2 regions of the Ruminiclostridium papyrosolvens DSM 2782 genome follow, and region 2 is predicted to be linked to the other one. Evidence: riboswitches for the same ligand, from Rfam matches in the RefSeq annotation. Region 2 holds a riboswitch; the other holds the start of a gene.
What was found. A riboswitch is a leader RNA that binds a small molecule or an ion and turns the genes downstream of it on or off. The one in region 2 is predicted to bind thiamine pyrophosphate.
Positions count from the first base shown of each region.

Region 1: another riboswitch for thiamine pyrophosphate. It lies ahead of thiD (bifunctional hydroxymethylpyrimidine kinase/phosphomethylpyrimidine kinase); the one in region 2 lies ahead of thiT (energy-coupled thiamine transporter ThiT).

Region 1 is NZ_CP119677.1:3,027,326-3,034,774, reverse strand. Features, by position in the region: gene P0092_RS13555 (NAD(P)/FAD-dependent oxidoreductase) at 1-886, shown strand, start outside; gene P0092_RS13550 (DUF1667 domain-containing protein) at 879-1,259, shown strand; gene P0092_RS13545 (hypothetical protein) at 1,272-1,457, shown strand; gene P0092_RS13540 (Fur family transcriptional regulator) at 1,592-2,032, shown strand; gene P0092_RS13535 (copper amine oxidase N-terminal domain-containing protein) at 2,182-2,931, shown strand; gene P0092_RS13530 (alpha/beta hydrolase family protein) at 2,934-3,770, shown strand; gene P0092_RS13525 (tocopherol cyclase family protein) at 3,835-4,812, shown strand; TPP riboswitch at 4,852-4,949, shown strand; TPP riboswitch at 5,024-5,123, shown strand; gene thiD (bifunctional hydroxymethylpyrimidine kinase/phosphomethylpyrimidine kinase) at 5,237-6,049, shown strand; gene thiC (phosphomethylpyrimidine synthase ThiC) at 6,046-7,356, shown strand; gene thiM (hydroxyethylthiazole kinase) at 7,372-7,449, shown strand, end outside.
Region 2 is NZ_CP119677.1:3,157,307-3,164,755, reverse strand. Features, by position in the region: gene P0092_RS14180 (recombinase family protein) at 1-369, shown strand, start outside; partial or broken gene P0092_RS14175 (sporulation stage IV protein A) at 357-641, shown strand; gene thiT (energy-coupled thiamine transporter ThiT) at 706-1,248, opposite strand; TPP riboswitch at 1,310-1,422, opposite strand; gene uvrA (excinuclease ABC subunit UvrA) at 1,627-4,458, shown strand; gene P0092_RS14160 (DUF47 domain-containing protein) at 4,728-5,351, shown strand; gene P0092_RS14155 (inorganic phosphate transporter) at 5,344-6,342, shown strand; gene P0092_RS14150 (ATP-dependent Clp protease ATP-binding subunit) at 6,664-7,449, shown strand, end outside.

The sequences.
Region 1 (7,449 bases), 130 kb from region 2:
CAGGGAGAGGACAAGGGGTGCAATATGCATACCGGGAACCCGTCCGGCAGGTGTTTTTACAGCAGGGGTAGCTCAAAATCTGGTTAATATCAGAAATATAATGGTAGGAAAAAAAATAGTGATACTTGGCTCAGGGGATATAGGACTTATAATGGCAAGAAGGTTAACCCTAGAAGGTGCTGAGGTTTTGGCCGTTGTAGAAAAACTTCCTTATTCCAGCGGTCTGCAAAGAAATATAACCCAGTGCCTTGAAGATTTTGGCATACCGCTTTTGTTAAGTCATACTGTAACAAATATAGAGGGCCATGAGCGGGTTAAAAGCGTAACTGTAGCAAAAGTAAATGAAAAGGAAGACCCTGTACGTGGGACATCTATAAAATTTGACTGTGATACATTAATTTTATCAGTTGGATTGATACCCGAAAATGAGGTTGCACTAAATGCAGGAATTATTCTGGATAATGTTACAGGAGGTGCGTCCGTGGACGAAAACCTTCAAACCAGTATACCCGGAATATTTGCATGCGGCAATGTTTTACAGGTACATGATTTGGTTGACTATGTTTCTGCTGAAGGCGAACTTGCGGCTAAAAGTGCAGTTTCCTATATAAAGAGCATTAAGACCGGAGAGGCAGAGATTACGGTTAAAGCCGGCAAGGGTATCAGATATGTTCTCCCACAGACAATTTCGGCAGATAAGGATATTACTTTCTCAATGAGGGTTACTATTCCTTCAAAAAGAAAAACAATAGTTTTTAAAGACGGGGAAAAACAATTAAAGAAAAAATTCTTTATGGCTTTGAATCCTGCCGAAATGGTAAGAATTGAGCTAAAATCCCATGAACTCAAGGATATAAGAGGTCTGGAGGTATACATAGATGAATAAAAGCCGTGAAATAGTTTGCATAGTTTGTCCAAATGGTTGCAGAATGAATGTTTCCTATGATGAAAATAACAAAGTAACACAAGTAGAAAATGCTTCATGCAAAAAAGGTGAGGAATACGCTGTAAACGAAATCCAATGCCCAAAAAGAAGCATTACATCAACTGTAGGTGTAATTAACGGTGCGTTGCCTTTGGTAAGTGTCAGAACTGACAAACCTGTTCCTAAAGAAAAGATAGCCGCGGCTTTGGAGGAAATAAGAAAAATCCGACTTGAAGCCCCGGTAAAATTTCATCAGATAATTATGAATGACCTTTTGGAAACGGGAGCACAGCTCATATCCACCAAGGAGGTTGCTAGATTAGAAAAAATGTAAACTGGAGGTTTTATGGAACAGGAAAAAGTCAATTGCCTGAAATGCAAGCATTACTTTATAACTTATGAAGCCAGAATGCCTTACGGATGTAGGCTTTTTGGCTTTAAAGGCAGACAGATGCCTTCTGTTTCCGTTCGCCAGTCATCGGGGAAGAATTGTCAGGGTTATGATGTAAAGGACAAACAAAATAAACCTTGAATATAATTAAGGGAAAAAAGAAAATACAAAGCGCCCAAGATGTGGTAAAATATTTATAGAAAAGCGGGAATGTGAAAATTGTAAAGGATGTTCATTGTGGAAAACCTGCGAAATAGTTGAAGGAGGACTATCTTTTGAATACTGGCGATAGCAGCTTTTTAAAAGAAAAATTAAAGGAATGCGGATATAAATTTACAGGGCAAAGAGCGGCAATCCTTGATACATTGGTTCAGTGTTCCGGACAACATGTAAGTACTGAGGAGCTGTTCAATATGGTTAAAGCCAAGCATCCTGAAATTGGACTTGCAACAGTGTACAGAACTATGGTTTTGCTGGATAAGCTTAATCTTGTTCATAAACTTGATTTTGATGACGGTTTTAGCAGATATGAGTTGGTCAAACCCAATGAGGATCACAGACATCATCATCTTATTTGCAGTTCCTGCGGTGGTGTTTCGGAAGTTGAGGAGGACTTACTGGATAATCTGGAGGAAGAAATTCTCAGAAAGAACGGTTTTCTGGTAAAAGACCACAGAGTACAGTTCTATGGATTATGTAAAAAGTGCAGGGAATAAATTATATAACTATATTTATAGAAGGCATAGTGGAAAAATAAACAAAATTATTTACCTACTGTGCCTTTAAATTTATTTAAATTAATATAGTTTATATTATAGGTCAGAGTATAATTAAGCTTGAATTTACAATAAATGGAGGGAAAATAATGAAAAAAGTTACAAGATTAATCAGCTTAATGCTGATAATTCTCATTCTGGGCGGAACAGCAGCTTATGCCGCTTCAGAAAACAAACAGTCAGTGTCAGGGGATATATATGTCCCTGTCAAGCTTGCTTGTGAAGCAATGGGAGGACAAGTTTCCTGGGACGGTAAAAAACAAATTACTACAGTTAAGCTGGGAAGTAATGAATTAAAACTTTTTGTCAACCGTTGTGATATTATATTAAACGGAAAGGCGAAGGTTTTAAAAGAAAAAGTTAAGGTTGAAGAGGGAAGAACAATTTTACCATTAAGTGTTTTAAATTCCCAGCTTGGACTAAAGCTTACATGCGATGACTATATTAAACTTATTTCCATGAAGTTCATAGGTATGGTTAAAGCCGGAAAAACCGCAGATGCTTCATTTTTACTCAGCAAAAGTTTTTCAAAATATGCGACTACGGAATTTATAAATTCTGCATTGGCTCCTGCGTTTTCAGTTATTGAGCCTGATGTTAAAACAATGACTTTAGCTAAAAATACCGTACACCAGAATGTTTTTATACCATTTACAATTCAGACGGCCAAATACAATTTTATTATGAGATTTGACTATAACGGAAAAATAGATGAATTTAATCAGGCAGCTGATTCATCACAATTTACATACTCAAAACCTTCATATGATAATTCTGCAAATATACTGAAAAAGAGGTTGCAATCGGAGAAGGAGAATGGAAGCTTCCCGGTACTCTGACAATGCCAAAGGGGAAAGGCCCGTTTCCGGCAATTATATTGGTACACGGTTCAGGCCCTAATGACAGGGATGAAACCTTGGGCCCCTTAAAGCCTTTCCGAGATTTGGCAGTGGGTCTTGCAAGTCAGGGAGTAGCAGTTTTGAGATACGAGAAAAGAACTTTGGAATATGGAGTTAGAATACAGTCATTACCGAAACTGACCATGACTGAAGAATTTGAAGAGGACGCTTTTGCTGCAGCAAATTATCTCAAAACAATAGATGGTATAGATGCTTCAAATATTACCGTATTGGGTCATAGTGAGGGCGGATATGATTTGCCCAGGATACTTGGCACAGATAAAACAGGTACATTCAAGGCCGGAATAATAATGAGCGGATGTTCCAGACCTTTATATGAGCTTCTGCCGGAGCAATATAAATATCTTGCAGGACTTGGTATGGCAACTGAGGAGCAGGCCGAGGCTGCAAAGGCACAGGCTGCTCTCATACAGGACAAGAGCTTTAATCCGGAAAATCCCCCTAAGGGCTATAGCCTCGGAACTCCATATTACTTCTATGATATGAAAAACTATGATGTTATTGGAATGGCCGGACAAATTGAAAAACCGGTACTTGTACTGCAAGGTGAAAGAGATTATCAAGTCAGTACGAAAACGGACTATGAAGGATGGAAAAAAGCTTTTGAAGGTAAATCAAATGCAGAATTCAAGCTTTATCCCAAACTGAATCATATGTATATGGAGGGAGAAGGACAATCCACTCCTGCTGAATATTATGTTAAAGGAAATGTTCCACAATACATTATAAATGACATTGCAGCCTTTATAAAGAAATAATACTAGCTTAAGAATTCAAAAAATGGGAACACTTCGTTATATACAACTAACGGAGTGTTTCTTTATGTATTTAATCAACAGAATTTTTAACCCCGAAATATATCAGGGAAGATATAGACGTAGAGGCTATTTTGAGGGCTGGTATTTTAAAATAATTGATAAAAATGCTAAAAATATTTATGCGGTTATTCCCGGTGTGTCAAAAACCAAAAGCGACAAGCATGCTTTTATACAGATAATTGATGGGGTTTCAGGGAAAACACTTTACAAAAGGTTTTCAATCAGTGACTTTTCATATTCTGTAAAAGACTTTCATATTTCCATAAAAGACAATCACTTCGACAGAAATGGTTTCTCTATTAATATAAAGGATGAGGGCTTCAATTTAAGAGGTAAAATAGGTTATACAGAGGTGGTTCCGTTTCCCAAAACTATATTTAATCCGGGTATTATGGGGCCTTTTTCTTTTATACCCTTTATGGAATGTTATCACGGAATTGTAAACATACATTGCGAGATTGAAGGATTTTTATGTATCAATGGCAAGGATACGGATTTTACCGGAGGTTACGGGTATCTTGAAAAGGACTGGGGAACTTCTTTTCCAAAGTCTTGGATTTGGCTTCAATGCAATCATTTTAAATCGGAAAATACTTGTCTTATGTTTTCTATTGCATCCATACCATGGTTGACCTCAAGTTTTGACGGTTTGATTTCATTTTTAAAGTTTGGAGATGATTTTTTTAGGTTTGCCACTTATACCGGAGCTAAAATTAAGAAGCTATCTTATGTAAATAACATTCTTGAAATTGTTGTGGAAGATTCAAAGAATATACTTTCAATAAAAGCTTCAGTAGCAAGGGGAGGAGTTTTAAAGGCTCCGAAAAACGGTATGATGGATATAGATATAACCGAAAGTATAACATCTCAGGTAGACGTTATTTTGCAAGATAAAAAGGGTAATATTATTTTTTCAGATAAGGGTAATAATACGGGATTGGAACTGGCAGGGGACTTCTTACAATTTGAAACGGAAAATTAAATCTTTACCCATTTATTATATTATGATAAAATTTAATAGTAACAGTTGCGGGGGAACCATTTTGGTTGAGAAGGTAAAACCTGACCCTTGGAACCTGTCGGTTAACACCGGTGTAGGGAAGCAAAATATTATCAGAAATTTTAGAAGAGATTTTGATAAATGCCGCTTACCTTACAAAGGTGAGCGTTTTTTTATTGGAAAAGTTTATAGCAGTGACTTGTGGGGGGACCAATTTTTGGTTGAGAAGGTAAAACCTGACCCTTGGAACCTGTCGGTTAATACCGGTGTAGGGAAGCAAATACGATTAATTATTGTATAGGTTAAAGGTGCTTTCCTGTTTGAGGGCATCTTTTTGTATGTTTTTACCATTCCAAAGGTCAAGTGGTACAAATACCCCTTTCAGATTAAGGAGGTGTAGCAATTAATGAAAAAAGTACTAACAGTTGCAGGTTCTGATTGCAGCGGAGGAGCAGGAGTTCAGGCAGACTTAAAGACCTTTGCTGCTCATGGTGTTTATGGAATGAGTGTTATTGTGTCGGTGGTAGCAGAGAATACGTGCCGGGTTATTGATATTCAGGACATAACACCTGATATGATTAAAAAACAGATGGATGCAGTTTTTGAAGACATAACACCCGATGCTGTAAAAGTAGGTATGCTGTCAGGCAGAGAGTGTATGGAAGCTGTTGCTGAAAAATTGGATAATTATAAGCCTGAAAACGTAGTTATCGACCCTGTAATGATTGCAAAAGGCGGGCATGCCCTGATGAAAGAAGATGCTTTGGAGTTTTTTATAAAAAGATTGATACCACTGGCGGGTATGCTTACTCCTAACATACCTGAGGCGGAGGCAATAACAGGAATGGAGATAACTACCTCAGAGGATATGAAAAAGGCAGCTGTCAGCATATACCGCATGGGTGCAGGAAGTGTCCTTATAAAAGGCGGACATTTGAAGGGAGATGCGGAGGATATACTTTATGACGGAAAAGAATTTTACATATATTCAACTAAAAGAATTCAGACAAAAAATACCCATGGAACAGGGTGTACATTTTCCTCTGCCATAGCCTCAAACCTTGCCTTGGGACTGCCTTTTCCAACAGCAGTCGAAAAAGCAAAAGAATACGTCACAATGGCAATTGAACATTCCCTGGAAATCGGAAAGGGGCATGGTCCCACACATCATTTATATGGAGTTTATAAAAACGGATTAAATAATTGGAGGTCACTATGAATTACAAAACACAGATGGAAGCAGCAAAAAAAGGTATTATTACAAAAGAAATGAGGATTGTTGCACAGAAAGAGTCAATGGACGAAAACAAGCTTAGGGAACTTGTGGGAGAGGGTAAAATAGCTATTCCGGCTAATATAAACCACAAATCCCTCAGTCCGGAGGGAATAGGCCAGGGACTCAGGACAAAAATCAATGTAAATCTTGGTATATCAGGAGATTGTCCTGACTACACAAAAGAAATGGAAAAGGTTGATATGTCAATCAAATTTGGCGTTGAAGCCATAATGGACCTAAGTAATTACGGAAAGACAAATACCTTCCGCAAAGAGCTTATTAAGCGCTCTCCTGCAATGATAGGAACAGTTCCCATGTATGATGCCATAGGCTACCTTGAAAAGGACTTGATGGATATTAAGGCTTCGGACTTTTTTAAAGTAGTTGAGGCTCACGCTATGGAAGGCGTGGATTTTATGACAATTCATGCAGGAATAAATAAACGTGCCGTTGAGTGCTTCAAACGTTCAAAAAGACTTACAAATATTGTTTCAAGAGGAGGCTCACTTCTTTTTGCATGGATGGAGATGACCGGAAATGAAAATCCTTTTTATGAATATTATGATGAGTTTCTTGAAATTCTCAAAGCATATGATGTCACAATAAGTTTAGGAGATGCATTGAGGCCCGGCAGTATCAATGACAGCTCAGATGCCGGACAGTTAAGTGAACTTATAGAATTGGGCAACCTGACCAAGCGTGCATGGGAAAAAGATGTTCAGGTAATGGTTGAGGGGCCGGGACATATGGCGATAAATGAAATAGCTGCAAATATGACTATTCAAAAGAGACTCTGTCATGGAGCACCTTTCTATGTACTGGGGCCTTTGGTAACTGACATAGCACCGGGTTATGACCATATTACTTCGGCAATTGGCGGAGCAATTGCGGCTGCTAACGGTGCAGATTTCTTGTGTTATGTAACTCCAGCAGAGCATTTAAGATTGCCTGACCTTTCCGATGTAAAAGAAGGAATAGTTGCTTCAAAAATAGCTGCTCATGCTGCTGATATTGCTAAGGGGATACCCAATGCACGTGAAATTGATAACAAAATGAGCGATGCCAGACGCCGAATTGACTGGGAAGATATGTTCTCATATGCTATTGACGAAGATAAGGCAAGAGCATATTTTGAAAGCACACCTCCTACTGACAAGCATACCTGCTCTATGTGCGGAAAAATGTGTGCTATGAGAACTACAAATAAGATTTTAGCCGGTGAAAAGGTTGAGTTCGTAACCGAGAAATAGTAAAGGAGACTAACTATGAGTGGGTATACAAAACAAATAACAAGCTTAATTACAGAAGTCAGAAATAAAAAGCCACTTATTCACAATATTACA
Region 2 (7,449 bases):
CTTTTAGAGTTAAGTATAAACGGAAGACTGTCAGACGATGAGTTTGAAAGAAGAAACAATAGGTTCAATCAGGAGATTGATAAACTGAATATGAGGTTAAAGGAACTTGATGAGGATGAATTGAGAAACAAAGAAATAACCTATTCAGTTGAAACCCTGAGAAAAGTAATTGCAAAGGAAATTAATTACGAGGAGGGACTGGACAATAAACTAATTGAGTCATTACTGGAAAAGATTGAAGTATATAATACAAATAAAAAAAATGAAGTAGATTTGAAAGTATATTTCAAAGTATTGACAAAACCCTTTGATTATAAGATATTACGAGAGAGAAAGAATACTTCTGTTTGTTCCTCACAATACATATGATAAGGGCTGATATTGAAACAGAAATAGCTCCTTTGGTTGGAACTGAAAAGCAATCTGAAGAGTTAGTATCATATTTGCTAAAAGAGTTTGAAAATGATACCGGCAAGTTATGGGACTCAAACATATTCGGAAAGTCTCTTCATGAACTGGTAAATGAGGGATTGCAGAACAAGCTGTTCAGAATGCCGGAGGATGCACAGCTTAAACTTCAGGAAACCTTGCAGAAAATAATAAATGAGGGCAGCGGCGGATTGATATGTATTATACTGTAGCTCACATTAAACATAAATAACAAAAAAAGATGATTCAAGGTAAAGAATCATCTTTTTTGGCATATTAATATTTATAAAGAGTACCCTGTCTGGCAATATATTTACGTAAGGGTTTATACAAAGCAGATATAATAACTGATGTAATTATTAACTCAGGCACCATGTACTGACCGTTGTATATAAGAGAATAAAGGTAAATGTTCATTCCTTTGGGAGCATATGTATACCAAAGAATGATTCCTGAAAGAAAGTGAAACACAAATCTTCCCAGCATTGCTAAAGACGTACTTAAAAGTATGAAAAATAAATTTTTCTTGAATATTCCGGCAAGGCCAAGACATCCGAAGGCGAAAATATAGTCAAGAAATATGCCAAGGGGATGGTAAGAAAAATGTGTTCCAAGAGCAAATTGCAGAAAACCGTGAACAAGTCCCACAAGAATACCACGCTTTGTACCCCAACGAATGGCAAAAATAATTATTGGAACCATGCTTCCCAGTGTTACAGAGCCTCCATAGGGCATTTCATATTTAATAAAACTGAGAATCTGTGCAAGAGCTATAAAAACTCCTGCCTCCACCAATACTCTGGTAGACATTTTATTCATAATAGGTATCCAGTCCTTTCCATAACAAAATATAAAAATGCCATACCTGATGGAAAGCGCAGAGTATGACATAATAAATTTCCTACGCTGGCATTACCCAGATCAGGTACATGGGTTTTAAGTAAAACATACTTATCTCAGCCGAATTATTTTCCAGCTCCCCTTTAATATTTAAATTTTTTAATAAAAGTGATTATAGCAGATAGTAAAACAACTATCAACCTTTAAAATTATCCGTTGGTTTATAAAATATTGGCAAACATCGAACAAATGTTTGCATTTGTTTTGCTATTTGGTATAATAGTAAAGGCGGTAAAAGTGTTTAGGATAAAATTAATATATAGTTAAAATATAACATTTATGAAAAAGGTGTTTTAAATGATAAGGGATAATATTTTTATAAAAGGTGCACGTGAACATAATCTAAAAAATGTAGATGTTGAGATACCAAGAGATAAATTTGTTGTTATAACAGGATTAAGCGGTTCAGGTAAGTCTTCTCTCGCCTTTGATACTATTTATGCGGAAGGTCAGCGAAGGTATGTTGAATCACTGTCCTCCTACGCAAGGCAGTTTCTGGGTCAGATGGACAAGCCGGACGTAGACTATATTGACGGTTTGTCTCCTGCAATATCAATAGATCAGAAGACAACCAGCAGAAACCCAAGGTCAACCGTAGGAACTGTAACGGAAATTCACGATTACCTAAGGCTTTTGTATTCAAGGATAGGAATTCCCCATTGCCCAAAGTGCGGCAAGGAGATTGCACAGCAAACTGTTGACCAGATGGTAGACCAGATTATATCTATTGAAGAAGGAGCGAGAATACAACTCCTTGCTCCTGTGGTAAGAGGCAGAAAAGGGGAATACCATAAGCTTATAGAGGATGCCAAAAAAGATGGTTTTGTCAGGCTTAGAGTAGACGGACAAATAGTAGATATAAATGACGAGATTAAACTGGATAAAAACAAAAAGCACAACATTGAGATTGTTGTTGACAGGCTTGTAATGCGTGGAGATATACAGAAAAGACTTGTTGATTCATTGGAAACAGTACTTCGCTTAAGCGGTGGTATAGTTATAGTAGATATAGTCGGTAAAGAAGAGCTTCTGTTCAGTCAGAATTTTGCATGCAGTGATTGCGGAATCAGTATAGAAGAACTTGTACCAAGGATGTTTTCCTTTAACAATCCCTTTGGAGCATGCCAGACATGTACCGGATTAGGGAACCTTTTAAAGGTAGACCCTGAGCTTGTTATACCGGATAGATCCCTGTCACTTACAAGTGGTGCCATTAATGTTACGGGATGGAATATTGAGAGTGAGGATGCATATACCAGGATGATATTCAACGCCCTGGGAAAGTATTATAAATTTGATTTGGATACACCGTTTAACAAGCTTCAGGGAGAAGTAGTAGATGTCATCCTATACGGTACTAAAGGCGAGAAAATGAAAGTGGATTACGAAAGAGAATACGGCAAAGGGTCCTACATGGCTTCATTTGAAGGAGTTATTAATTCCATTGAACGCCGTTATCACGAAACCCAATCAGAAAGCATGAAGCAGTATTACGAGCAGTTCATGAGCGACAACCCTTGTCCTGATTGTAAGGGTGCAAGATTAAAACCTGAAAGTCTTGCGGTTACAGTCGGAGGTAAAAATATTCACGAAGTATCGTCTATGTCTGTTGCTGATACAAAAGAATTTTTTGATAACATTGAGCTAAGTGAAAGAGATAAGATGATAGCAAACCAGATTTTGAAAGAGATTGCGGCTAGGATAGGCTTCCTCGTTGACGTTGGTCTTGACTATCTCACACTTTCAAGACCGGCTGGAACTTTATCGGGAGGAGAGGCACAGAGAATAAGGCTTGCTACTCAGATTGGCTCCGGCTTGATGGGAGTGCTTTATATTCTGGATGAGCCAAGTATAGGTCTTCATCAAAGAGATAACGAAAAACTTCTGAAAACCTTAAACAGACTCAGAAACCTTGGTAATACGCTGATTGTTGTAGAACATGATGAAGACACCATGCATGCAGCGGACCATATCATTGACATGGGTCCCGGAGCAGGAATCCATGGAGGACATGTGGTTGCTGAAGGTACTCTGGATGATATACTAAAATGTGAAGATTCTCTGACAGGGCAATATCTTAGCGGACGCAAGAAGATAGAAGTTCCGGAAACCAGAAGGAAACCAAATGGAAAGTGGATTGAAATTGTAGGGGCAAAACAGAATAATCTGAAAAACATTAATGCCAAGATTCCGCTTGGGGTATTAACGTCGGTTACGGGGGTTTCCGGGTCAGGAAAAAGCACATTGATTAACGAAATCCTGTATAACAGCCTTGCAAATCACTTATACAGATCCAAGGCAAAACCGGGTAATCATGAAAAAATAAAAGGTCTGAAAAATATTGATAAGGTTATAAGTATTGACCAATCACCAATAGGAAGAACACCAAGATCAAACCCGGCAACATATACAGGGGTATTTGATATTATAAGAGAGGTTTTCGCTTCTACAAATGAAGCAAAGATGAAGGGATATAAAACAGGAAGATTCAGCTTTAATATAAAAGGCGGTAGGTGTGAAGCCTGCAGCGGAGACGGAATTATAAAAATTGAAATGCATTTTCTACCTGACGTATATGTTCCTTGTGAGGTTTGTAAGGGAAAAAGGTATAACAGAGAGACTCTTGAGGTTAAGTACAAGGGTAAAAGCATATCAGATGTGCTTAACATGACTATAGAAGATGCTCTTGAATTTTTCAAGAATATACCCAAAATCCAGAGAAAACTGCAAACCTTGTATGATGTAGGATTGGGATATGTCAAAGTTGGTCAGCCTTCTACAACTTTGTCGGGAGGAGAAGCCCAGAGAGTAAAGCTTGCCACTGAGTTGTCTAAGAGAAGCACTGGAAACACGCTGTATATATTGGATGAGCCTACAACAGGACTTCATGTAGCTGATGTTCACAAACTGATAGACATTCTTCACAGGCTGGTGGAAACAGGCAATTCAATAGTCGTTATTGAACACAACCTTGATGTTATAAAAACTTCTGACTATATTATTGATCTCGGGCCTGAGGGTGGTAACAAAGGAGGTATTATTATAGCACAGGGTACCCCGGAAGAAGTGGCAAAAGTAAAAGAATCCTATACAGGGCAGTATTTAAGCAAAATTATGAAAAGTAAGTAGCTTCAGTTATAAATAAGTATTTCCAAAGACGAGTATTTTAACGTACTTATCTTTGGAAATTTTTTTATTATTGCCCAAAAGTACAAGCTTGTTTATCAAAAATAATATAATAAAACAAGTAAATTATAAAAAATACATTATATATAGGACTCTGGTAAATACTAAGAAGGTTTGTTAATTCTATGTTAACTTTGTTGTAAAAAAATTTACATTGCTATATAATTAAATAGTAAAAATGTTACATTTTGTCGAAAGAAGGTAATTAATAAATGTTTAGAATTACATCTAAGGAAGAGAAATTTTTTGACTATTTTATTGAGACATGTGAGATTATTTGCAAAGCAGCATCACTTCTTGAGGATTTAACTACAAACTATGTTAATGTTAATGAAAAAATCTCAAACATAGAAGGAACTGAGCATGCATGCGATAGTAATGTCCATAAAATTCTAAATGAGCTTAACCAATCTTTTATTACCCCCATTGACCGTGAAGATATTTTCACAATAGCAAAAGAACTGGATAACATTACAGACGATATTGAAACTGCTGCACACAGATTCAGCATGTATAACGTAAAGGCTGTAAAACCCGAAGCTGTTACTATGACAAAGTTGATTGTCAGAGCAACAAGCGAGCTTAAAAATGTAATGATTGAAATGAAAAATATGAAGAAGAGTAAACAGCTCCAGAAAAAAATAATTGAAGTAAACAATGTTGAGGATGAAGCTGATACTATTTTCAGAGATGCAATGGCAAACCTGTTTATAACTGAGCATGACGCAGTAGAAGTTATAAAGTGGAAAGAAATTTTTGAACTTCTTGAAAACACAATAGATGCTTGTGAAGATGTTGCGAATATAGTAGAAGGGGTTGTTATGAAAAATGCTTAGTGTTTCATTAGTAGTTGTTGTTGTACTGGCACTAGGATTTGATTTCATTAACGGATTCCACGATACCGCAAATTCTATCGCTACTTCAGTTTCGACAAGAGTTTTGTCACCGCGTCAGGCAATATTAATGTCTGCAGTACTTAATTTTGTAGGTGCATTAATGAGCAGTAAGGTAGCACATACCATTACTAACGGTCTGGTTGATAGTACTATGATAAAGGTTCAATATGTAATTATTGCAACCTTAATAGCTTCAATTATATGGGATTTGATTACATGGTATTTTGGTATACCAAGTAGTTCATCACATGCGTTAATAGGTGCACTGGTAGGTTCGTCAATAGCATATTCAGGTGGGTTAAGCATAGTAAAATGGCAAGGTATACTGGATAAGGTTGTTATACCATTAATTACATCACCGATAATAGGTTTTGCAATTGGTTTTGTGTTCATGTCTTTTCTATACAAGCTACTCCGTCCGTTTTCACAAAGGTTCGTAAATAAATGGTTCTCTAAATTACAAATAGTTTCAGCGGCATTTATGGCATATTCTCACGGAAATAATGATGCTCAAAAGTCTATGGGAATAATTACATTGGCTTTAATAGGTGCAAATTTAAATAATGGACATACTGGAGTTCAGCCTTGGGTTATGATTGCATGTGCTATTTCAATGGCACTTGGTACATCAATAGGTGGCTGGAAAATCATTAAAACAATAGGTGTTAATATGATTAGACTTCAGCCGATTGGCGGTTTTGCAGCAGAAACAGGAGCGGCAATTGTTATTGAAACAATGACGCATTTCGGAGCACCTGTAAGTACAACTCATGTTATATCAACATCTATCATGGGTGTAGGAGCTTCAAAGAGATTTTCTGCCGTAAAGTGGGCATTGGCAAGAAATATAGTATATGCATGGATATTTACAATCCCTGTATCAGCAATCATCGGAGCATTTATTACGACTATATTTAAATTCTTTGCTTAATAAATATTAAAAACATACTTATTTTTAAATAGAAATGGTTAAAACTATACATTAATAAACCTGAATTAGAGTCGTATAGATTAGATATTAGGACTATAATTCAGGTTTATTCGTCTTTGGGCATATGAACTACTTATATAAGACAAAAATCAAAAAAATAAAAGCAAATCGGTTAGACCTCGAAATCTACTTGTGTTATACTAGTAAAAACTAATAAAGATAAAAGAGCAGTATAAATAATAAATTTTTTGGACATTTATGGAAATAATATAGTATATATATTGGAAGGAATATACTGGAATTAAAAGAAGAGGTGATTAAATGATAAAATGTTCCATTTGTAATAAAAATATTGCAGTTGTGTTTGTAACAAAAATTATAGACGGGAAGCAAATTCAAGAAGGCTTGTGTGTAAGTTGCGCAAAGAAACAGAATTTACAGCCAATAGATCAGTTACTGTCACAAACTGGTATGACAGAATATGAGCTTGATAATATAAGCAAACAAGTAGGAGATATGCTTGAAGAGATGGACGGGTCTGAAATAATGGAAGCGATGCAGGTAGACCCTGAAAACATTAATCAGGCAAATCCTTTTTTTAGTATATTAAATAAGGCGTTTCCAAAGCCAGATGATATTGAAGCAAACAATTCAAAAAGTCTTCAACCCATAGGCCAGGATAAAGACGGCGACGATAAGGACAAAAATTCAACAAAAACAAAAGCTCAGGACAAAAAGACTGTTAAAAAGAAAAAATACCTTGAAATGTACGGTACGAATCTTATAGATAAGGCTAAAGAAGGAAGTATTGATAAGATTATTGGCAGAGCACGTGAGATTGAAAGAGTTATTCAGATTTTAAACAGAAGGACTAAAAACAATCCTGTGTTAATAGGAGAACCCGGTGTTGGTAAAACTGCTATTGCAGAAGGACTGGCTTTAAGGATTGCTGAAAAAACTGTTCCTGTAAAAATACAGAATTCTGAGGTTTACCTTTTGGATATGACCAGCGTTGTCGCAGGAACACAGTTCAGGGGACAATTTGAAAGCAGGATGAAAGGTATAATAGAAGAAGCCAAGTCGTTTGGAAATATTATTCTTGTAATC